3 regions of the Kitasatospora sp. NPDC008050 genome follow, and region 2 is predicted to be linked to each of the others. Evidence: riboswitches for the same ligand, from Rfam matches in the RefSeq annotation. Region 2 holds a riboswitch; each other region holds the start of a gene.
The links. Region 2 has a riboswitch for cyclic di-AMP ahead of ACFZB9_RS24030 (LysM peptidoglycan-binding domain-containing protein). Riboswitches for the same ligand answer to the same signal wherever they lie in the genome.
Positions count from the first base shown of each region.

Region 1: it holds a riboswitch for cyclic di-AMP, as region 2 does, so the genes downstream of both, ACFZB9_RS27045 (transglycosylase family protein) here and ACFZB9_RS24030 (LysM peptidoglycan-binding domain-containing protein) in region 2, are expected to answer to the same signal.
Region 3: it holds a riboswitch for cyclic di-AMP, as region 2 does, so the genes downstream of both, ACFZB9_RS35255 (transglycosylase family protein) here and ACFZB9_RS24030 (LysM peptidoglycan-binding domain-containing protein) in region 2, are expected to answer to the same signal.

Region 1 covers NZ_JBIBIJ010000016.1:67,918-75,638, forward strand. The annotation lists gene ACFZB9_RS27025 (MFS transporter) at 1-604, opposite strand, end outside; gene ACFZB9_RS27030 (isocitrate lyase/phosphoenolpyruvate mutase family protein) at 673-1,524, opposite strand; gene ACFZB9_RS27035 (DMT family transporter) at 1,617-2,504, opposite strand; gene ACFZB9_RS27040 (YchJ family protein) at 2,630-3,091, opposite strand; gene ACFZB9_RS27045 (transglycosylase family protein) at 3,156-4,208, opposite strand; cyclic di-AMP (ydaO/yuaA leader) riboswitch at 4,277-4,445, opposite strand; gene ACFZB9_RS27050 (PPOX class F420-dependent oxidoreductase) at 4,735-5,160, shown strand; gene ACFZB9_RS27055 (hypothetical protein) at 5,328-5,918, shown strand; gene ACFZB9_RS27060 (hypothetical protein) at 6,066-7,250, shown strand; gene ACFZB9_RS27065 (APC family permease) at 7,657-7,721, shown strand, end outside.
Region 2 covers NZ_JBIBIJ010000012.1:180,221-187,941, forward strand. The annotation lists gene ACFZB9_RS24005 (pyridoxal 5'-phosphate synthase) at 1-225, opposite strand, end outside; gene ACFZB9_RS24010 (pseudouridine synthase) at 222-1,256, opposite strand; gene ACFZB9_RS24015 (carbohydrate kinase) at 1,381-2,325, shown strand; gene ACFZB9_RS24020 (SAM-dependent methyltransferase) at 2,333-3,103, opposite strand; gene ACFZB9_RS24025 (serine hydrolase domain-containing protein) at 3,435-4,802, shown strand; cyclic di-AMP (ydaO/yuaA leader) riboswitch at 5,054-5,179, shown strand; gene ACFZB9_RS24030 (LysM peptidoglycan-binding domain-containing protein) at 5,185-6,021, shown strand; gene ACFZB9_RS24035 (MarR family winged helix-turn-helix transcriptional regulator) at 6,274-6,696, opposite strand; gene ACFZB9_RS24040 (helix-turn-helix domain-containing protein) at 6,878-7,721, shown strand, end outside.
Region 3 covers NZ_JBIBIJ010000030.1:39,808-47,528, reverse strand. The annotation lists gene ACFZB9_RS35280 (TetR/AcrR family transcriptional regulator) at 222-896, shown strand; gene ACFZB9_RS35275 (helix-turn-helix domain-containing protein) at 921-1,787, opposite strand; gene ACFZB9_RS35270 (ATP-binding protein) at 2,171-2,779, shown strand; gene ACFZB9_RS35265 (DUF397 domain-containing protein) at 3,061-3,297, opposite strand; gene ACFZB9_RS35260 (hypothetical protein) at 3,814-4,800, shown strand; cyclic di-AMP (ydaO/yuaA leader) riboswitch at 5,417-5,577, shown strand; gene ACFZB9_RS35255 (transglycosylase family protein) at 5,585-6,778, shown strand; gene ACFZB9_RS35250 (hypothetical protein) at 6,875-7,378, opposite strand; gene ACFZB9_RS35245 (LacI family DNA-binding transcriptional regulator) at 7,430-7,721, opposite strand, start outside.

The DNA of each region.
Region 1 (7,721 bases), on a different contig from region 2:
ACGGGCCCTGGCCACGGCCGCGCGGTCGGGGCAGCACCCGCAGGCCGGCCACCAGCGCGGCCGCCCCGATCGGCAGGTTGACCAGGAAGACCCAGCGCCAGTCGGCCTCCACCAGTACCCCGCCGAGCACCGGGCCCAGCCCCGCCGCGATCCCGCCGATCGACGCCCAGGCCCGGACCGCGCCGGGCCGCCGCTGCGGCTCGGTGGCGTCCAGCAGCAGCGCGAGCGAGGTGGGCATCAGCAGCGCACCGCCCAGCGCCTGCAGCAGGCGGGCGCCGACCAGCCAGTCGACGCCGGGCGCCAGCGCGCAGAGCGCGGAGGAGAGGGTGAACAGCGCCAGCCCGGCCAGGAAGGCCCCGCGGTGGCCGACCCGGTCGGCCAGCCGCCCGGCGGGCACCAGCAGGGCGGCGAAGACGATGGCGTAGCCGTTGAGCACCCAGGAGAGCGAGGTCAGCGTGCTGCCGTGGAAGTGCTGGTTCATCGCGGGCAGCGCGACGTTGACGATGAAGAGGTCGAGGTTGGAGACGAAGACGGCGGCGGTGACGACGAGGAAGACGGCACGGGAGCCACTCGGTCGCGAGTTTGGATTTCCAACTATACGCATGCCGCGGCACGCTACTGTGTGTAGGTTTGGAAACGCAACTCACTCTCGGCCGCCGGGCCGATGCCGGGTCAGTCCGTGGCGGGTCCGGCCATCAGCGCGTTGGCCTCCCCGAACGGCAACGCCTCGGCGAGCGCGGCGAAGCTGCCGGTGCGCAGGACGGCGTCGGCCGCGCGCCTGGCCGCGCCGAGCGCGACCCGGGAGAACCCGGAGCCGACGCTGATCCGCCGGGCGCCCAACTCGCCGAGCTGCTGCACCGTCAACTCGGCGAGCGGGCCCGCCGCCAGCACGTTGACGGGCCGCGAGACCGCCGCGCAGACGGTGCGCACGGCTTCGGCGTCCGGCAGTCCGGGGGCGAAGAGCACATCGGCGCCCGCGGCTTCGAACGCCTGCAGCCGCCGCACCGTGTCGGCCAGGTCGGGGCGCCCGTGCAGGAAGTTCTCCGCGCGGGCGGTGACGGTGAACGGGAGGTCCAGCCGTCGGGCCGCCGCCACGGCCGCGCCCACCCGCTCGACGGCCACCTCGAACGAGTGGATCGGCGCCTGCGGGTCCCCGGTGGCGTCCTCGATCGACCCGCCCACCAGGCCCGCCTCGGCGGCCAGTTCGATCGTGGCGGCGATCGCCTCGGCGTCGGCGCCGAAGCCGCTCTCCAGGTCGGCGGCGACCGGCAGGTGGGTGGCGCTGACGATGGCCCGGGCGTTGGCCAGCGCCTCGGCGCGGTCGACCAGGTCCGCGCCGTCGGCCCGGCCGAGCGAGAAGGCCAGGCCCGCGCTGGTGGTGGCGAGCGCGGCGAAACCGAGGTCGGTGAGCAGGCGCGCGGTGCCCGCGTCCCAGGCGTTGGCGACGACGAACGCGCCGGGGCCGGTGTGGAGTTCACGGAAGGCGAGCGCGCGGCGGTGCTGGTCCTCAAGGGAGAGCTGCACGGGAAGTCCTCTGGTGAAGGTGACGACGGGGGGGTGAATGCGCGGGTGGCGCGGGCAGAGCGGGCGGGTCGGGTGCGGACGCGGACGGTGGGTCAGGGCCGCCGGGAGAGCGCGACGCCGCCCAGGCAGAGGCAGCCGCCGAGCAGGGTCAGCACCGCCGGCACCTCGCCCAGCACCGCCCAGGACATCAGTACCACCAACGCGGGCACCGCATAGGTGGTCGCGCCCATCCGGCCCGCCGTGGTGCGGGAGAGCGCGTAGGCCCAGGTGCTGAACGCCAGGGCGGTGGGGAACAGGCCCAGGTAGACCAGGTCGAGCGTGGCCCAGGCCGGGGCGTGGGCGAGTTGGCCGGTCAACTGGCCGCCGAACGGCAGGCAGACCACCGTGCCGATCAGGCAGCTGAAGGCGGTGACCTGCAGCGGAGTCGCATGCCGCAGCGCCGGCTTCTGGGCCACCACGCCGGCCGCGTAGAGCAGCGCGGCGAGCAGGCAGAGCAGCACGCCGAGATACGAGGCACCGCTGCCACCGGACTTGGACAGGCCCACCACCACGGCGCCGGCGAACGAGACCGCCATCCCGATCATCAGCCGGCGCGGGAACCCCTCGCGCAGCAGCCAGCCGCCGAGCAGCGCGATCACCAGCGGGCCGATGTTCACCAGCATGGCGGCGGTGCCCGCATCGACCTTCTGCTCACCCCAGTTGAGCGCCAGCATGTAGAGCCCGAACCAGAGCAGGCCGCAGAGGGCGATGCCGGGCCAGGAGGCGCGCGGCGGCAGGCCCTCGCCCCGCACCGCCCAGATCGCGAGCAGCGCCACCGAGCCGACCGCGAGGCGGCCCAGGGCCAGTGAGCCGGGGCCGTAGTGCTCGGTGGCGGAGCGGATCGCCACGAAGGAGGAGGCCCAGAGCAGGACGGAGACGGTGGCCGCGGCCACCGCCTTGGTGTTGAGTCGGGTGGTGCCGGCGCTGGCGGTGAGGTCCATACGCGCAAACTAGTCGGCAGCCGAAGCTTTCAGCACGCAATTTATCGGTGGCCGAGGCTCTCGCGGTGGCGACGGCTCGGGCGACGGCGGTGGCGACGGCGGCGAAGGCGGTCGCGGCGGTCGGCTCAGGCCTGCGTCGGCGTGATCACACCGTCCAGGTAGACCCAGGCCCCCTCGTGGCGCACGAAGCGGCTCTTCTCGTGCAGCCGGCCGTCGAGGTTCTGCTCGACGTAGTGGGCGACGAACTCGACGGTGCCCTCCTGGTGGAACGCGCCGCCCTCGGTGCTGCCCAGGATCTCCAGCCGCCGCCAGTGCAGCCCCGCGTCGAAGTCGACGACCGCAGGGCGGGTCCGCGGGTGCCAGCTGCGCAGCAGATAGGCGCCGTCGTTGACCACGAAGGCGCTGAACCTCGATCGCATCAGCTGCTCGGCGGTGGCCGCCTGGGCCTCGCCCCGGTGCAGCCGGCGGCAGCAGTCGGCGTAGGCGGCGGGCAGGCCGCAGGGGCAGGGGACTGATCCGTCGCTCGCGGCGGGCGCGGTGACGGGGGCGGGCTCGGCCGCGCGGGTGCGGTTGCTGCGTCGGGACATGGCTCCATTCTGACGGTGCCCGGCGGTGCCCGGTGACCGCCCACCGGGCACCGCCGGACAGGCCTTAGGAAGGAAGCTGCAGGTGCTGTCCGGGGAAGATCAGGTTGGGGTTGCCACCGACGGTGCCGAGGTTCTGCTGGTAGAGCTGTTGCCAGTTGTCGACGTGGTGGTCCGTCGCGATGGCCCAGAGCGAGTCGCCGCTCTGCACGGTGTAGCCCTGACCGGCGTCGCTCTGGCCGGTCGGGGCCACCTGGCCGGTGGGGCCGACCGGGGCCGCGGGCGCGGTCGGTGCGGGTGCCACGGGGGCGATCGGGGTGGTGCCGCCGGTCGGCGTCTGCGCGCTGCCGGGGGCCGGGGCCAGCGGGGACGGGGTGCTCGGTGCGCTGCTCGACTGCGGGCCGGGGGCGGTCGGAGCGGCCGGGGGCGTGGTCGCCGTCGGGTTCGGGCTGGTGCTGGGCGCCGGGGTGCCCGGCGCGGGCGCGTTCGGGGTCGGCGCAGCGGTCGCAGTGGTCGGGCCGCTGGTCGGAGCAGTGGACGGTGCGGTGGTCGGCGCCGTCGGCGCTCCGCTGGGCATGCCCGTGCCGGGGGCGCCGGCGCTCGGCGTACCGGGAGCCGGGGTGGTGGGCGGCGCCGGGGTGGTGGGCGTCGTCGTGGGCGTGGAGCCGGGCGTGGGCGCCGTGGTGGGCGCGGTCACCGGCGCGGGCGAGCCGACGGGCGTGGGCGTGCCGACCGGGGCCGGCGTGCTGGTCGCCGGGGGCGCGGGCGTCGGCGTGCTCACCGGCGTGCTGGTGGTCGGCGCGGTCAGCCCGGCCACCGCCGCGCAGCTGCCCCAGACGCTCGGACCCTGGCCGGCGAGCAACTGCTCGGCCACGGCGATCTGCTGCGCCTGGGTGGCGTGCGAGGCCTGCGCCGCGTACTGGTCGCCGCCGTTCGCGACCCACTGGCGCTGGGTGAGATGCAGTCCGCCGTAGTAGCCGTCGCCGGTGTCCGCGGTCCAGTTGCCGCCGGTGACGCACTGGGCGAGCGAGTCCCAGGTGCTGACCGGGGCGGCGTGCGCGCCGGTCGCGGTGAGCAGCGGCAGGGCGACGCCGACGCCGGCCACCGTCGCGGCGGTCACGGCGCGCTCGGTCTGGGTCGGGCGGCGGTGCCGGCCCGGGCCTGAGAACACCCCGGATATGCCCATGGAACATCCCTCTCCGCACGCCTGCGAGGTGAGCTGTCGGGTTCGGGCCGGGAGGCTGGCCCGGCCGTCCGCCCGGACGGATCCGGTGGACGGCTTCACCCCTAGCCGTGTTGGGGACGGCATTGAAACCTGGGTCCCCCGCCCCTGCCCAGAGGTCGGTGATCGAGGACCCGGAGCGCGGTGGGCAGGACTCGGCGTACCTCGTCCGGGCACCCGCGTAGGCGGGTTGCAGGGAGACTAGACGGATCATCACTCCGATAACAACCCCGCATCGCACACGTCACACAAGAATCACGGAAGCTGCGCGATGCTCTGTACCGACACCTCTTGCGCGTACTGCGTCAGGTCCGCCCGCCCGGTCGGCACCCAAGCCGCCCGGCGGCCCACTGTCCGCAGCTAGGTTGGGCGCTGGAACCGTCATCGACCGAAGAACCGTCAACTCGACGCAGAGGAGAGGCCCATGGCCGACGATGCCAAGATCCGTGAGCTTTTCGCCTCCCGGACCAACGGGGTGCTGGTGACCCTGAAGCGGGACGGGCGGCCGCAGCTGTCCAACATCCGCTACGCCTTCGACCCGGCCGAGGAGCTGATCCGGGTCTCCGTCACGGCGGACCGGGTGAAGGCGAAGAACCTGGCCCGGGACCCGCGGGCGAGCCTGTACGCGACCAGCGAGGACTTCTGGACCTGGGCGGTGGCCGAGGGCACCGCCGAGCTGACGCCGGTGGCCGCGGCGCCCGACGACGACACGGTGGAGGAACTGATCGACCTCTACCGCACGCTCGACGGCGAGCACCCCGACTGGGACGACTACCGGGCCGCGATGGTCCGCGATCGCCGGCTCGTGGTCAAGCTGCACGTGGAGCACTTCTACGGCCAGACCCCCTGAGCCCAGGGCGGAACAGGGGTGTGAAACCGGGCCGGGCGGGCCGGTGCGGCGGCCCGGCCGGCCCGGTGCGCGGGTTTGCCCGATCGACGGACACCGCGGCGCGTGCGCAGCACGATAGAAGGGCGCGCCCGGGCCCGGGTGTGGGCGGGCGCACCGGGAGGTGGGCTGTGCACGAGCTGGAGCCGGCCGTCGAAGCGGCCGAGGGCGATCCGCACTGGTGGTGGGAGGTGGACTCCGCGCTGATGGGCAAGGCCTCGGCGCTGGAGGTGTCGATGTACTGGGCCCTCGGTCTGACCCGCTGGGCCGCCGGCCATGACCCCAGAGTCGCCGGCGGCGACCTGGAGGCCGTGCGCACGCTGCTGGGCCTGGCCATCTATCGCGCGGCCCAGGGGGAGGGGGTCACCGATCCGGGCCGGATCCCCACCCTGCTGCCCTTGCTGATACTCGCTCGGGGCGTGGCCAGAACGACCGCCGAGGCCCGGCCGCTCGGCTACGGCGACCGGGGCCGGCTGCGGCTGGCCGACCGGGCCCGGCTGCGCGCCGTGCTGACCGATCCGGACCGCGCGGTCTTCGAGCACCTGCGCAAGGAGACGGTGCTCGTGCTGGTCGCCAACACCGACCACGCTCGCACCGAGCTGTGCCTGCGCTCCAACGACGCGAGCATCTGGAAGGACCGCCCGCTGATCACCATCAGCACCCGCGAGGCGCACCTGCCGAACCACGGGCTGCTGCCCTGGGACTGGTACAGCACGGGGTGACCACCGCGCCCGTACCGGCTGCCGAGAGCGCGTCGGCGCTGGTGGCGGCCGGTACACCGGCCCGGCAACCCCGGGGCTGTGCGCAGTGGGCGGCTCCCGTACGCTCTGGTGCTTCACGGGCGGAGCACCACGGGGGAGAGCAGAGCGATGAGCGCCGACGATGTGTGGCGGGCACCGGATCCGGACGCGGAGCCGGTGCGCCGGCCGGATCCCGCGCGGTACCCGGGCCCGGGACCGTACCCCGGCCCCGCGCCGTACCAGGGTGGCTGGCCGCCGCCCGGCCTCGCCTGGGGCTACCGGCCGCCGCCGCCCAGGCCCGGCGTCATACCGCTGACCCCGCTGGGCATCGGTGAGGTGATCAGCGGTGTCTTCCGCACCCTGCGCCAGTACGCCAAGCCGCTGCTGATCCCGCTGTCGGTCGCGGCGCTGGTCGTGCTCGGGCTCTGCGGGGTCTGTCTGGCGGTCGGCTACAGCGCGGTCAGCGGCATCATCGACGACGCCCGCAACCAGGTGGACTACCAGCTGACCGACGATCAGGCGGCCACCGTGGGTGTCACGGCGGTCGTCGGGGTGCTTGTCCTGCTCTGCTGCTTCTGGGGGTTCTCGCTGGTGGCGAGCACCGTGAGCACGGCAGTGCTGCGGCACGCAGCGATCGGCCGGCGGGTGACGGCCGGCCGGCTCTGGTCGGAGAGCCGTCCCTACCTGGGGCGGGTGGCCCGCGCCCAACTGCTGCTGGGCCTGGCCGCGCTGGGCGGCCTGCTGGCGGCGGTGGTGCCCGCGGCGCTGATCGGGCTGGCCACCGGCAGTGCGGCCGTCTTCGGCGTGCTGCTCGCCTGTCTGCTGGTGCCCGCCGCGGTGTTCGGCGGCTATGCCGCGGTGCGGCTGGCGCTGCTGGTGCCGGTGGTGGTGCTGGAGAACCAGCGGCCGGTGGCGGCGATCCGCCGGGCCTGGCGGCTCAACAAGGGCTCCTGGTGGCGCAGTCTGGGCATCCCGTACGTGGTCCGGATGATCGGTTCGTTCGCCGCCCAGGTGCTCACCGTGCCCGCGATGATCATCGGCGTGGTGGTCATGTCGGCCACCACCAGCACGACCGATCGGATCGACCAGTACGGCGGGAGCGTCACCCAGAGCGTGCCCACGCCCTTCGGTGTGCTCTTCCTGATCGGCTGTGTGCTGCTCGCCTACGGGCTGGCGACGGCGCTGGCCGCGCCGCTGCTGCCGCTCACCGACGGGCTGCTCTACCTCGACCGGCGGATCCGCGACGAGGGCCTGGCGACGGTGCTGGCCGCGGAGGCGCAGCGCGCGGCCTCGGCGGAGCGCGATCCGAGCTGACGCCGAGTCGGTTCGCTGATGCCGCATGCTGAGGGCTGAGGGCTGAGGGCTGAGGGCCTGGGCCGGGCAGGGGAATGGTTCCCGGCCCAGGCCGGACTGGGGGCGCGCACGGCGGCGAGCAGTGGCGCGCGGTGGTGTGAGGTGGCGTGAGGTGCGTGGCGGGGCTACGTCGGAGGGTGTGTGACGGGCGCCTGGCGGGGCTGGGACGAGCCTGGCATGCCGCGGCGCTCAAATCAACGCTTGCTGATGTGATATTCCGTCACATCCATCTCAGTAGACGTCGGCTGGTCGACCGCTAGGCCGGACGGCTGGCGATGGCACCCCCCGTTCGGCGTGCGGCACGCGGGCCGGGGCCGTTCTGCGGCAGCGTCGGGCTGACCCTGCCGTCGTCCGAGAGGCCCATGCCATGGCAACGCCCGCTCCGGCGCCCCCGAACAACTCCCCCCGGCACGCCCTGCGCCGCGAGGTCGG
Region 2 (7,721 bases):
GGTGCCGTCGAGCCCGGCCGTGCCGAGCGTGAGCACCTGCGCGTCCGGGACACCGCCGCGCATCGCCGCCAACAGCCAGTCCACGAACAGCTCCGCCGGGTCGGCCGGTGCCTGTGCGACCTCGAAGGCGGGCAGCTCGCGCGCCATCGGCGGCCGGTGGATCAGCAGCTCGCGCAGTGTCGTGAGGCGCTGTTCGGGTGTCGGTGCGCTCTGCTCGGTGGTCATGCCCCCGCCTCTGCCTGGTCCGTGTCCTGGTCCGTGCTCTGGTCCGTGTCCTGGTGCGTGCTCTGGTCCGCCCACGACTGTTCCGCCCACGGCTGCGCCGCCCAGGCCTGTTCCGCCCAGGCCGCCAGCACCCGCCGCGAGCGCAGCCGCACCGGCTGCCCGCTCAGCGGATCGGTGAACGCGAGCGTGGCCGCCAGCAGTTGCAGCGGCCGGCGAAAGTCGTCCGGCGCCGCCTCGGGCAGGACCTCCGGGTAGACCGGATCGCCGAGGATCGGCAGTCCGAGCCCGCTCATGTGCAGCCGCAGCTGGTGGGTCCGCCCGGTCAACGGGGTCAGCCGGTAGCGGGCCAGCCCGCCGCGGTGCTCGATCAGCTCGATCCGGCTCTCGGCGTTCACCGGCCCGTCCTCCTCACGGGCCGCGATCACCCCGCGCTCCTTGACGATCCGGTTGCGCACCGTGCGGGGCAGCGCCACCCGAGGGTCGTGGCGCGCGACGGCCTCGTACTCCTTGGTGACCAGGCGGTCCCGGAAGAGCGTCTGGTAGGCACCGCGGGCCTGCGGATCGGCGACGAACATGACCAGTCCGGCCGTCAGCCGGTCCAGCCGGTGCGCGGGGCTGAGCTCCGGCAGGTCGAGCTCGTGGCGCAGCCGGGAGAGCGCGGTCTGCACCACATGGCTGCCGCGCGGGGTGGTGGCCAGGAAGTGCGGTTTGTCGACCACCACCAGGTGCTCGTCCCGGTGGATCACCGCCAGCTCGAAGGGCACCGGCACCTCGGGCGGCAGGTCACGGTGGAACCAGACACTGGTGCCGGGCCGGAACCGGGTGTCGGGGCCGACCGGCCCGTCCGCCCCGATGATCTCGCCGGACCGCAGCATCTGCGCCAGCCGGTCCGCGACCTGGTCCGGCAGCCGGTGCGCCAGGTACTCGGCCACCGTCGCCCAGGGGCCCTCGGCCGGCAGTCGCACCCGCACCGGATCCACGCCGTGCCGCTGCGGCAGGGGGGCGGGCACCGGCTTCGTCCTGCGTCTCATTCCGGCAAGCCTACGGCCGCCGGGCCCCCGGGTGTTCCCCGCCGCGGCCCCCGGGTGTTCCCCGCCGACCGCCGGCCCGCGAAGATGGGTACCCCGCCACGACCAGCCCGGGAGCCTGAGCAGGATGACCGACTTCCTCGTCATCGGTGAGTGCGTCGCGGACATCGTCCGCGCTCCCGGCCACCACGACGTCCCGCACCCCGGTGGCAGCCCGGCCAACGTCGCCTACGGCCTGGGCCGGCTCGGGCACCCCACCGCGCTGCTCACCCAGCTGGGCGCGGACCGGCTCGGCGAGCTGATCACCACCCACCTGCGTTCGGCCGGTGTCGAGCTGCTGACGGACGGCCGGCCGCCGGCCGCCACCCCGAGCGCGATCGTCACCCTGGACGCCCAGGGGCGGGCCGACTACACGTTCGACATCCACTGGTCGCTCGCCCCCACGACCCCCGCCGTCACGGCCCCGCACGTGCACTTCGGCTCGCTCGCCGCGCTGCTCGCACCCGGCGCCGAGGCCACCGCGGACCTGGTGACGGGGCTGCGCGCGGGCGCGACGGTCAGCTACGACCCCAACATCCGCCCGGCCCTGCTCGGTTCGCCCGCCGCGGTGCGGGCCCGGGTGGAGCGCTGCGTGGCGCTCAGCGACCTGGTCAAGGCCAGCGACGAGGACCTCCACTGGCTCTACCCCGAGCTCTCCCCCGAGCGGGCCGCCGCGCGTTGGCTCGCCCTCGGCCCGGCGCTGGTGCTGGTGACCAGGGGCGGCGCGGGCGCCCTCGCCGTCACCCGCGGTGCGCGGGCCGAGGGACCGGCCACGGCGGCCGAGGTGGTGGACACGGTCGGCGCCGGCGACTCCTTCATGTCCGCGACCCTGGACGCGCTCGCCGCCCGCGACCTGCTCGGTGCCGGCGCCCGCGATGCGCTGGCGAGCCTCACCGAGGCGGCACTGGCCGCCCTGCTGCGGCACGCCGGCGCGGCGGCCGCCGTCACGGTCTCCCGTGCCGGGGCCAATCCGCCCGACCACGGCGAGCTGGCCGCGGCGCTGGCCGGCGCCGCGGGGCCGTCCGCCTCCTGAGGAGGGGTCAGGCCTTGCGCCCGACGCCCGCGTACATCCAGCGGGTGGTGGCCTCGGTGGCGGCGTCCGGGCGCCAGAGCGGCACGAACTCGACACCGGGCTCCAGCAGTTCCCAGCCGTCGAACAGCCCGGTCACCTCCTCGCGGCCGCGCAGCCGGATGCCCGAGGCGGTCTTGTCCCAGGTCTTGGCCACCTCGGCAGCCCGCTCGGGATTGCCCTCGTGGGTGCTGTGCGAGAGCAGCAGGTAGCTGCCCGGCGCGACCCGCTCGCGTACCTGCTCCACCGCGTGCCGCGCCTGCTCGTCGCTGACGAAGTGCAGCAGCGCCAGCAGCAGCACGGCCACCGGCTGCGAGAAGTCCACCAGTGCACGCAGCTCGGGGCGTTCGAAGAGCTCGTCCAGCTCCCGGACGTCCCCGGTCAGCACCGTGGTGCTGCGGTTGTCGGCCAGCAGCGCGCGCCCGTGGGTGAGCACGATCGGGTCGTTGTCGACGTACACCACCCGGGCATCGGGGGCGATGGTCTGCACCACCTCGTGCACATTGCCGGGCGAGGGCAGACCGGCACCGATGTCGATGAACTGCCGGATACCGGACTCCGCGGCCAGCCGCACCGCCCGCCGCAGGAAGGCGCGGTTCTCCCGGGCCGCCGCCGGTATGTCCGCCGAGGCGCTGATCGCGTGCTCGGCGGCCTGGCGGTCCGGCGGGAAGTTGTCCTTGCCGCCGAGCCAGTAGTCATAGATCCGCGCGGGGTGCGGGCGGTCCGTCTGAAGCCGCGTCATATCACTGTCGTTTCGGGACTGATGCACCCGTCTCCCCCTCTGTTCCAGCGGCCCGTGGTCGCGCGGCCGGGGGCAGCATAGCGGGAGGGGGGATCCGCGCTGGTCGGCGGGGCGGCGACGCGGTGCCGGCCGGGGTTGCGAGGTGTCGCATGCGTGAGCCCCTCTTAATGCCGAGCCACACGGCGCGGGCGCCGGTAGGGTCGAGCGGTTCGACCTTCTCCAGCCCTCCCAGCTGCGAATGTGAGATCAGATGACGTACCAGTCCGACGAGTTGCCGATCAACCAGGCGCGGGCCGACGAGCTGCCCATCCCTGCCCTGGCCGTCGGCGAGCTGCTGCCCGAGACCCGTCGGGCCCTGCTGCACCGCCTCGCCGTCGGACAGGCGCGGGGCCGGACGCCCTCGCTGGTCGGCGCGGTGGCCCGCGGCGGCCACCGGGTCTGGAGCGGTGGCCGGAGCATGATCGAGGGCCACGCGCCGGACGAGAACACGCAGTACCGGATCGGCTCGATCACCAAGTCCTTCGTGGCGGTGCTGGTGCTGCGCCTGCGCGACGAGGGCCTGCTCGACCTGTCCGATCCGCTGGAGCAGCACCTGCCGGGGACCTCCGCCGGGCGGGCCACGATCCGCGAACTGCTCAGCCACACGGCCGGGCTGGCCGCCGAGACGCCGGCCCCCTGGTGGGAGCGGACCGACGGCTCGCACCGCCCGGAGCTGGGCAACCTGCTGGAGGAGCAGCCGTTCCGCCACCCGGCCGGTGAGCGCTACCACTACTCCAACCCCGGCTACGCGCTGCTCGGCGCACTGGTGGCCAAGGTGCGCCGGCTGCCGTGGGGCGAGGTGCTGCGCCAGGAGGTGCTCGATCCGCTCGGCCTGAGCCGCACCACCGTGCTGCCGCAGGCTCCGCACGCGGGCGGGTTCGCCGTGCATCCGTGGGCGGATGTGATGCTCCCCGAGCCCCTCACCGACACCGGCCTGATGGCGCCGGCCGGCCAGCTCTGGTCCACGGCCGCCGACCTCGCCCGCTGGGCCTGCTTCCTGGCCGGCACCCTCCCGGGCGGCACGGAGAAGGTGCTGGCCCCCGCCAGCCTGGCCGAGATGCGCCGCCCGGCCGCCGGCCCGGACAGTGACGACTGGACCTCCTGCTACGGCCTGGGCCTGCAGCTGCTCCGGCAGGACGGACGGCTGCTGGCCGGTCACACCGGTTCGATGCCCGGCTTCCTGGCCTACCTGTGGTTCAGCACCGAGGACGACGTGGCGGCGATCACCCTCAGCAATGTCACCGCCGGCTCCGCGCTCGCGACGGTCGCTCCCGACCTGCTCCGGATCGTGGCCGAGCGCGAACCGCTGCTGCCCGCCGCCTGGCGCCCGTTCACCGACGCCGATCCCGCCCTGCTGGCGCTGACCGGCCCCTGGTACTGGGGCCCCACGGCGCTGGCCCTGCACCTGCGGGCGGACCGGTCCCTGGAGCTCACCGCGCTCAGCGGCCCCGCCCGCACCTCCCGCTTCGCGCCCGAGCCGGACGGCAGCTGGACCGGCCTGGACGGCTACTACGCGGGCGAGCCGCTGCGTGTGGTGCGCGCCGAGGACGGCGCGGTCAGCCACCTCGACCTGGCCGGCTTCGTGCTGACCCGCGGCCCCTACCACCCGGCCGCGGCGGTGCCCGGCGACGTCGACCCGCAGGGTTGGCACGCGGGCTGACGGGGGGCGGGCTGACGGAATTTCATATCACGGGGCGATAACGATGCGAATCGTTATCGCCCCTCCAGCTTCGGCATGAGACACCTCACATTGCCCTGTGACAGGTCCTTCTGGCTTGAGATAGGACCTTCGACCTGTCTACGGTGCATGCCGTTCGTCTCCACACGAACCCCGCTCCCCGGAACGCCGAATCCTGCCGCCGGATGGAACGGGCACTGTGCACCACAGCACCACGGCAGGGGCGGGGGACCCAAGGTAAGTCGCCCCACCTGGAGCACGACTCCGGGCGGGGCTAGGGGTGAAGCCGCGCATTGCGCGGCCGGGCAACTCCAGCCCGAATCCGACAGCTCACCTCGCAGGCGTGGGAGAGGAAAAGCTTTTCATGATGTCCGTCAACGGTCGTCCCAGCCTGCCCAGCCGCGCCACCATCAAGCGCGCGATCGCCACCGCCGTCATCGTGGCCGCCGGCGCCGGTCTGCCCATGATCACCGCCGGTGGCGCCAGCGCCGCTCCGCTCCACTCCGGTTCGCACGGCCACGCCGCGCAGCACCAGTCGGCGGCTGTCGCCCCGGCCGCGGCCCCCCAGGCCGCCACCCCCGCCGCGGCCCCGGCCGCCCAGGCTCCCGCCGGCTACACCGTGCAGGACGGCGACTGGCTGTCCAAGATCGCCACCAGCCACAACGTGCAGGGCGGCTGGCAGAAGCTCTACGACCTGAACAAGTCGGTGCTCGTCGGCGGCCCGGACATGATCTACCCCGGCCAGCACCTCGCGCTGGGCGACGGCCAGGCTCCGGCCCAGGCGCAGACCCCCGCCCCGGCCCAGGCTCCGGCTGCGACCCAGGCGCCGGCTCCGGCTCCGGCTCCGGCTCCGAAGAGCGCCCCGGCCGCCCCGGTCGCCACCGCTGCTCCGGCCCTGAGCGCCAACGCCAGCGTCGCCTCGCTGCAGGCGCTCGCCGCCTCGATCGTCCCGGCCGACCAGCTGGCGTCGTTCGACCAGATCATCACCCACGAGAGCGGCTGGAGCGTCACCGCCACCAACCCGAGCTCCGGCGCCTACGGCCTGCCGCAGGCCCTGCCCGGCAACAAGATGGCCTCGGTCGGCTCGGACTGGGCGACCAACCCCGCCACCCAGATCAAGTGGGCGCTGCAGTACATGAACCAGACCTACGGCAGCCCGAACCAGGCCTGGGTCTTCTGGCAGGCCCACCAGGCGTACTGATCACCCCGGTGATCAGCGGTCCCGGGTCGGGCTCCGCCGAGCGGTAGCGCCCGGCGGATCTCACCCGGCAGATCGCGCCCAACGAATCGCGCCCCACGAATCGCACTCAGCGGATCGCTTCAGCCGTCGGCCGGACCACGGGTTCCCCAACCCGTGGCCGGCCGACGGCTTTTGGCGCTGCCGCCTCCTCGTGCGTCGGGCGTCGGGCGCCGTGCGCCGTGCGCCGTGCGCCGTGCGTCGGGCGATCCGGTGTCAGTCCGCCGCGCCGTACCGCACCAGGTAGCCCGCCAGCCGCGCGATGTCCTCGTCGGTCCATTCCGTGAACCGCTCGGTGAACGACTCGCGGCGCATCTCGTACGCATGCCGGAGCAGTGCCAGGCCCTGCTCGCTCGGGCGCAGGATCTGCCCTCGGTGATCCTCCGGATCCACCTCGCGGCTGAGCAGTCCCAGCTTCTCCAGCGCGCCGACCTGCCGGCTCACGGTCGACTTGTCGAGCATGAAGTAGGCGGCCAGGTCCGCCGCCCGGCAGCCACCGCGTTCGTACATCAGGTCGAGGATGCTGTACGTCACCAGGGAGAGCCCCGGATGCAGCTGTGAGGCCTTGTGCCGGGCCCGCCGGGCGAAGGCGGTCAGCTCGCGCTGGATGATCTCGATCGACTCGTCTCGCCCCGACACGCGTGACCTCTTCCTCTCCCGTAGTGGTTGCGTATTACAACATATTTGCCACTGGCGCCGCCACTGGACCCGCACCGATCGAGACCACAGCATGCCAGACGGCTCGATCACAGCCGGTAATCTGTGGATGACAGATCCGAGAAGTCGCCAAGCGCGGCCTGGCTGGCGTCGCGGGGTGCGCATGGACCTGATTCCACCGGCGGACGGAGCCCCCCGGCCCCGCGACGAGCGCTTCGGCGCCGAGCTGCGCCGGCTGCGCACCGAGCGCGGCCTGTCGCTCAGCGCCCTCTCCCGCCTGCTGCACTACAGCAAGGGCTACCTCAGCAAGATCGAGAACGGCAGCAAGCCCGCCGGCCATGACCTGGCCCGCCGCTGCGACGAGCTGCTGCGCGCCGACGGTTCGCTGCTGCGGCTGACCGAAGCCGCCGAGCCCGGGCCGACCTGGCCCGCCTCCGACAGCGCCCCGCCACCGGAACTCGACCTCCCCTGCCCCTACCTCGGGCTGGCCGCCTTCGGCCCGCAGGACGCCCGCTGGTTCGCGGGCCGCGACAACGCGCTCGCCGCACTGCTCGACCGGCTGGCCGAGCGGGCGGGGCAGGGGCCGCTCGCGCTGGTCGCCCCCTCGGGCGCGGGCAAGTCCTCCCTGCTGCGGGCCGGTCTGCTGCCCGCCCTCCAGCGCGGCGACCTGCCGTCCGCGCACCCTGGGGGCCGCCGCGTGCTGGTCTGCACACCGACCGCGCGGCCGCTCTCGGTCCTGCGTCGACTCCTCGACACCGTGTCGGCCTCCTCCACCGAGCCCGCCCCCGGGCCCGTCCCGCTCCCGTCCCCCAGCACCGAGGCCTCGCCGACACCAACGGCCGAGCCAAGAGTCTCACCCTCTACCTCACCTTCACTTGTGAGCGCGACCGCCGCGGGCCCGGCCCCTGCTCCGGTGCCGGGGGCGGGGTCGGTGCCGGTCGTCGGACCGGCCCTGATCGTGGACCAGTTCGAGGAGGTCTTCACCCTCTGTCCCGATCCCGCCGAGC
Region 3 (7,721 bases), on a different contig from region 2:
GCTGCCGACCGGTACCAACCGGTCGGCAGCCCGCTGACAACCACCGTGCGGCGAGCCCTCGCCGCACGGTGGTGCCGGTCTCACCAGTCCCCCGTTCTGGTGAGACCGGCACCTGGTTCTCCGTACCCCGGCCGACGTCCGCCTTCGCCTCGGACGTATGCCTGGGCCGCTCCCGGCCACGTATATTGACCGAGAGCCAACCAAAGTACGGAGCTGACACGATGGCACCTCGCGGGGAATCGGTCAACGAGGAGATGCGGCTGCGCTCCCGGCAACGCCTGATGCGGGCCACCGTGGAACTGGTCGACCAGCGCGGATACGCCGCCACCACGCTCGCCGACATCGCCGAGCGGGCCGGGCTCGCCCGCGGCCTGGTGTCGTATTACTTCGACGGCAAACGACTGCTGATGCAGTCGGCCACCCACCGCCTGATGCACCTGGAACTGACCGCCGCACTGGGGGCGCTGGCGCCCGAGGCCTCCGCGCAGCACCGGCTGGCCACGGCGATCGACGCGGTGCTCCACCTCGCGCTGAACCACCCGCGGGTGATGCGCTCGCACCTGGCGCTGATCCTCGACCCGGACGTCGGCGGCTTCGTGCAGGACCCCGAACAGCAGCAGCTGGGCGCCATCCTGCGCGAGGTGCTCATGGACTGGGGCGCGGGCGATCCGATCGCCGAACACGCGGTCCTGCGCAGCGCGTTGATGGGCGGCTGCATCGGCGTGCTGCTGCCCGACGCGCAGACCCCGCTGCCACCGATCCGGGCCGACCTGTTCGCCCGCTACTCGCTCGACTGGGAGCTGGGGTGCCCACCGCAGCCCGAGGCACCCGCGCGGCCGCACTGGCAGCCACAGGAGGCCCCGGAGCGGGCCCCGGGGGGAATCACCGCGCGGTAGCGCCCCGGTGGGGCCCGGCGGGGCTCAGTTCTCGGCGAGGATCGAGGCGAGCAGCTCGACCGTCTTCTCGGGGGTGAGGCTGTCCACGCACAGCCTCTCCATCACCTGCACGTAGGCGTCGACGTCGTCGCGCTTGTCCAGGTAGAGCGCACTGGTCAGCTGCTCCAGGTAGACCACGTCGGCCAGGTCCTGTTCAGGGAAGCGCAGGATGCTGAACGCACCGCTCTCGCCGGCGTGCGCGCCGAACCGGAACGGCATCACCTGGATCACCACGTTGGGCTGCTCGGCGACGTCGATCAGGTACTGCAGCTGGCCGCGCATCACCTTGGGCCCGCCAACCGGACGGCGCAGCGCCGCCTCGTCGATCACGGCCCACAGGCGCGGGCCCTGACCCTCCGTCAGCAGCTTCTGGCGGCGCAGCCGCAGGCCCACCAGACGCTCGATCTCGTCGTCGCTGAGCACCGGGCGGCTCTGCCCGAAGACGGCCCTGGCGTACTCCTCGGACTGCAGCAGGCCGGGGATGAACTGCACCTCGTAGGTGCGGATGAGCGAGGCGGCCTCCTCCAGGCCCACGTAGGTCTGGAACCAGCCCGGCAGCACATCGCTGAAACTGTGCCACCAGCCGGACTTGTTGGCCTCGCGGACCAGGCCGAGCAGCGACTCGCGCTCCTCGCCGTCGGTCACCCCGTACAGGCTCAGCAGATCGGCGACGTCGCGCTCCTTGAAGCTGACCCGACCCAGCTCCATGCGACTGATCTTGGACTCGGAAGCGCGGATGGCATAGCCCGCGTCCTCGCGCGTGATGTTGCGACTCTCGCGCAGTCGGCGCAGCTGGGAGCCCAGGAGGATCCGGCGCACCATGGATCCGCCGCCTGGCTGCACTGTGGTCATGCCGTGGGAACCTCCGCGTCGGGAAAACAGCGCACAGTCTGCCATCACTTGGCCGCTCACAGTGCCTGTAGTGGCAGAAGGATCTATCAATTTTGCATCGGCACGTCCATCAGCACGTCCATCGGCACGTTCCGCTGCACGTGCATCCGGTGTCTGCATATGCCAATAGTGCGACTGCACGTGAATCGACTCTTGCATCTGCCGTGAGCGCAGAGCACGATGGTGCACGTGCAGTTGCACGCCCCTGGACAATCCCCGCGGGCTTCGTTGTCGACCGTGCACGCCGGGTCGGGACGAGGACGAAGCGGCCGAGCGAGTCGGAGGTGACCGGCATGACCCCGCCGGGTCCAGCCGTGTCCGCCCCCTTATGGGAGGAGCTCTTCATGGGCACCGGTGCGGCCCTGGCCGTCGATCCTGACGTCGTGACGTGTACTCTCGCTCCCCGCTATGACGCGGTGAAGACCGCCCGCGACTTCACCAGAACCACCCTGCAGCGCTGGGGACTCGGTGACCTCTTCGACGATGTGGCCCTGGTGGCCTCGGAGTTGGTGACCAACGCCCTGCGGCACGCGATCGGCCAGCTCGCCGCGGCGAGCCTGCCGGGAGCCACCGGCTGTCCGGGCGGCCGTGCCGCGATCCCGGCCCAGCCGTGCGCCGCCCGCTCCGCCGAGGGACACCCGGCCGAGGGACGGCTGCCGATCCGGATCAGCCTGGTCCACCGAGGCTCCCAACTGGTCTGCGCGGTCAGCGATCCGAGCAGCGCCGGCCCGGTCACCCGGGAGGCGGACTTCGTCGCCGAGTCGGGGCGCGGGCTGCACCTGGTCGACTCCTTCAGCCACTCCTGGGGCTGGCACCCGCTGGCCTCCGGGGCCGGCAAGGTGGTCTGGGCGGTATTCCAGGCCGACGGACCGTCAGTCGACCTGTCCGACGCGCTCGCTGACTCCATATCAGGCTCCGCCGCGACGGCCGGACGCCACCGCCGCTCCGCCTGAAGCCCCGCACGTCGAAGCCCTGCAAGCCCGAAACCCCGCAAGCCCGAAACCCCGCGAGGCGCGCCGGCCGGCCGCCCCGGGTCCGAACCGGCCCGGGCTCACGCCCGCCCGGGGCGCGGCCCACGGAGACGGGCACCACACCGGCTCCCCCTCGGCACGCTCCCCGGCCGCACGCCACCAGCAGTGCGCCAACTCCCGAGCCGCGCAACGCCGAACGCCGTCGCGGCCCCTGCTCCCACGACGGCGTGAACCAGCCTGCCCGACCCGGCCCGGTCGGCCGGTCAGGCCACCAGGTAGTCGAACTCCCCGTCCTTGACGCCCAGCAGCATCGCCGCTATCTCGTCACGGGTGTAGATGAGCGCCGGGCCGTCCGGGAAGCGCGAGTTGCGCATCGCGACCGCGCCGTCCGGAAGGGCGGCGAACTCCACGCAGTTCCCCTTGGAGTTGCTGTGCTGACTCTTCTGCCAGACCACGCCATCGAGGTCCGCAGCAGCCATGCCGTTGTACGTGTGGTGCATAGAAATCTCCCAAGAGCCTGGAGTGCTCGTACTGCTCGGCGCCCAACCGCTCCGGCCGCCGGCCGCCTCCGGCTCGTACGGGCAGGGCAGATGCCTTACTACTCGTAATGATAACGCTAATGCACGTGCATCGGCATGTGATTTTGCGCGTGCAGCTGCCTGTACAAGAGGTGACCAAACCGCCTCCCGGCGGTCTCATCAGGTACCCCTATTCGGACATTTGACAGCAAATCAGCAGACTGTCCGTGACCCCGTGTTTGAAGGACGGCCGGAGAGGCTGACCGGTTCGACCATTGACACGCGGTTCGGTTGATCAACTTCGCAGCCAATTCCTCACACTCCGTCACACTGACCGGATTGGGCTGGCGATTTGTCAGCGGTTGCCCGAAATATCCGGCTACCGACCAGGCCCACGGGCCGCCGGGCGGCAGCTGATATTCCGGTGGATATGCGACAGACGTGCGGTAACGGCAGCCGAATGCCGGATGCCCCGGCGCATGTCCTACGATCTCCGCCATGAGCACTGCAGCCATCCCGGGCGCGCCACTACCCGTCCGCACGCCAGGCTCCCGCGCGCGGGGGCGCCATCGTCGACCCGAACGGCCAGAGCTGCCGGTCGGCGCCCCGGCCCTCGTGCTCGCCGTCCCGGCCGAGCCGACGCCGCAGGCGGTCGCGGTGGTGGACGAACTGCTCTCGATTCTCCGCGGTGAGCAGCCCGGGATCCTGGCAGCGGCCGGCTGGCTGCCCGCCGCACCCTCACCGGCGCACGACGCCGCACAGGCCCAAGCGGTCGACGCCGACGCCGCAGCGCAGGCCGCCGAGCAGGCGGACCGGGCGACCGCGGCCCCGACGGTGCAGCAGGTCGACACGGTCGAGAGCCTGATCGCCGGCGCACTGGCGGCCGGGATGCCCGCCCCGGTGCTGGTGCCGCTGCTGCCCGGCCCGCACGGCTACCTGACGGAGCTGCACGGCCTGGCCGCGCGCACCGGCGCCCCGGTGACCGACGTGCTCGGCCCCCACCCGCTGCTCGCCGAGGCCGTGCACGTGCGCCTCTCCGAGGCCGGTCTGGCCCGCGCCGACCGCGCCCGCCTGTTCGCCATCGCCACCGCCGCGGACGGCGTGGTGCTGACCACGGCCGGTGGCGAGGACGCCGCGGCGGCGGCCGGGATCACCGGCGTGCTGCTCGCCGCCCGCCTGGCGGTGCCCGTGGTGGCCGCGGCCCTGGACGTGCCCGGCGCGGTGGCCGGTGCCGTCGACCACCTGCGGGCCACCGGCTCCCAGCGCCCGGCGCTGGCTCCGCTGGTGATCGGCCCCGAGGTCGCCGAGGACCTGCTGCTCGCGGCGAGCGAGGAGACCGGCTGCCCGAGCGCGGCCGTGCTCGGCGCCTACCCGACCCTCGGTCAGCTGATCGCCTCGGCCTACCTGGCCGCACTGCCGGAGCCGGTGGCCGAGCCGCTGCCGACCGAGGAGCCGCCCGCCGAGGAGCCCGCCGCCGGCGAGTGACCCACTGACCAACGCGGCCGTGCCGGCCCCGGACAGGCCGATGGCCCCGTTCCCAGCCCTGGGAGCGGGGCCATCGGCCTGTCCGGGGCCCTGTTCATCGGTGGGTCGGCGACGGGTCAGTGGCGCACATGTGGCGGTTTGGTGACGGTCCAGTGTCCAAGCGGGAGTGGGCAAGCGGACCCGTCGAGCCGACCGGTCGGTCGGGGCTGCGAGCTGACGCGATGACAGAAGGGGTAAAACGGACATTCGGTCGATGTCGACCGGTGCGCCACACAGGGCCTTTCGTCTCACCGACGACCGGTCAGGGCACCTCGGTCCGATCGGCCGACCCCTTGATCATCAAGGCCGGGAACGGACAGACCATCAGCACGTCCACCCCTGAGCCGACGGCACATCCCGTACTCCGCAGGCCGGTTGCACGCCCTCGCCGCACCCCTCCCCCGACGCCCTCTCAGGTATGCCCCCGGGGCGATCTTGAAGGTTCCATGGCGGCCCTGTGACGGCCATCACAGCTGTTTGCGGATTCAACTTATCTCTGTCTAACGTGCTCCCCGTTCGTGGTCACACGGACCCAGCACAGCCGGACGCCGAGTCCTGCCACCGGATGCGCTGGCAGCGCGAAAACGCACCACGGCAGGAGCGGGGGAACCAGGTAAGCCGCCCCGGCACCCGGTCCTCGGACCGAGTGACGGAGCTAGGGGTGAAGCCGCGCAGCGCGCGGCCGGGCAACTCCAGTCCGAATCCGACAGCTCACCTCGTAGGCGTAGGAGAGGAACGCGTCTTCATGCTGCCCACCACTGGCACGACCCGTCCGTCCCGCACCGCTCGCCGGGCGATCGCCGCCACCGGCCTGCTCGGTCTCGGTCTTGCCCTGCCGTGCATCACGGCCACCACCGCCTCCGCCGCTCCCGTCTCCACCTGGGACAAGGTCGCCCAGTGCGAGAGCAGCGGCGACTGGAGCATCAACACCGGCAACGGCTACTACGGCGGCCTGCAGTTCAGCGCCTCCACCTGGGCCGCCTACGGCGGCACCCAGTACGCCGCGCAGGCCGACCAGGCCACCAAGGACCAGCAGATCGCGGTCGCCGAGAAGGTGCTCGCCGACCAGGGCCCCGGCGCCTGGCCGGTCTGCTCCGTCCAGGCGGGTCTGACCCAGGGCGGCACCCCCGCCGCCGTGAACCCCGGCGCCCCGGCCACCAGCACCCCGGCCACCAGCACCCCGGCCCAGCCGAGTGCCCCCGCGCAGCCCAGCGCCCCGCAGGGCTCGCAGAACGCCACCCAGGGCGGCAAGGGCGGCCAGGGCCACTGGAACCACCAGTGGAACGGCACCAAGAACGCCGGCGACCAGACCTACACCGTGGCGCGCGGCGACTGGCTCTCCACCATCGCCCAGAGCCACCACGTGGCCGGCGGCTGGCAGAAGCTGTACGAGCTCAACAAGTCGGTCCTGAGCGCCGGTCCTGACGTGCTCTACCCGGGCCAGCAGCTGAGCCTGGGCGGCTCGGCCACCGCCGCCCCCCAGAGCAGCGACAGCACCCCGGCCGCCAGCACCCCGGCGCCGGCCGTCAACGCCCAGGCCACCGCCTCCACCACCACCGCCGCCCCGGCGCCCGCCTCCGGCGCGATGGCCACCGCCATCGCCTTCGCGGAGTCGAAGGTCGGTCAGGCCTACATCTACGGCGGCACCGGCAACGGTGGCTGGGACTGCTCCGGCCTGACCCAGGCCGCGATGGCCTCGGCGGGCATCTCCATCCCGCGGGTGGCCGCCGACCAGGCCGCCGCCAGCACCCCGGTGTCGATGAACAGCCTGCAGCCGGGCGACCTGCTGTTCTGGTCCAACAACGGCCAGAACTCGGGCGTCTACCACGTCGCCATCTACGTCGGCAACGGCCAGTTCGTCGAGGCCGCCAACCCGAGCGCGGGCGTGAAGTACGAGACCATCAGCAACTACGCCCCGGACTTCGCCGGCCGGGTCTGAACCTGACGGCACAGCGCTGAGCAGCCGCTGGACAGCAACGAGGGCCGCCTCCCCACTCTCCGGGAGGTGGCCCTCGGCCGATCCGGTGAACCGGCGTCACGGCGCTTTCGGCTGCCGGCGCCGGGCGAACCAGACCAGCGCGACGAAGACCGCCGCGCCGATCACCGCGCCGATCAGGCTGGCCCCGCGGAACCAGGGAGCGTTCACGTCCATCGTGCGCTGCCCCGCGTGCGCACCGCTGCCGTCGCCGACCACCACGCCCAACGTCCACAGGTTCGGCAGCGCCAGCACCAGGGCGACCGCCACCCAGGCCGCCGAGACCTTCCAGGACCGGCGCCGGCGCAGCCCGAACCAGGCCACCAGGAGCGGCAGCAGGGTGCAGGTGACGCCGGTGAGCAGGCCGAAGACCAGTCCGCTGGAGAGCCGGCCGTGCACGCTGTCGCCCACCTGCTGGGCCCACCAGCGCGGGACGGTGGCGGCCCACAGGAAGTAGAGGCCGATCAGTGCGGCCAGCGAGCAGCCGCCGAGCAGCAGTCGGCGCCGCCAGTCCGGGCGGGCTGGCGGCGCCGTTTCGTCGGGTCGCTGCGAGGTGGCTCCCATGCCTCGATGCTGGCACCGGTGGATCTTCGGCGCCTGTCGGGCCGGGACCGACTAGTCCCCGCGGTGGGGCCTGGCCCCGGTGGAGCCGCGCATCACCAGCTCCGGCTGGAACATGTACTCCACCCGCTGGGCCGGCTCGCCGCCGACCTCCTCCAGCAGCGCGTCGACGGCGGCGGTGGCCATCGCCTCCACCGGCTGACGGATCGTGGTGAGCGGAGGCTCGGTGAAGGCGATCAGCGGTGAGTCGTCGAAGCCGACCACCGAGATGTCGCCGGGCACGGCGAGCCCGCGCTGACGCACCGCGCGGATCGCGCCCAGCGCCATCAGGTCGCTGCCGCAGACG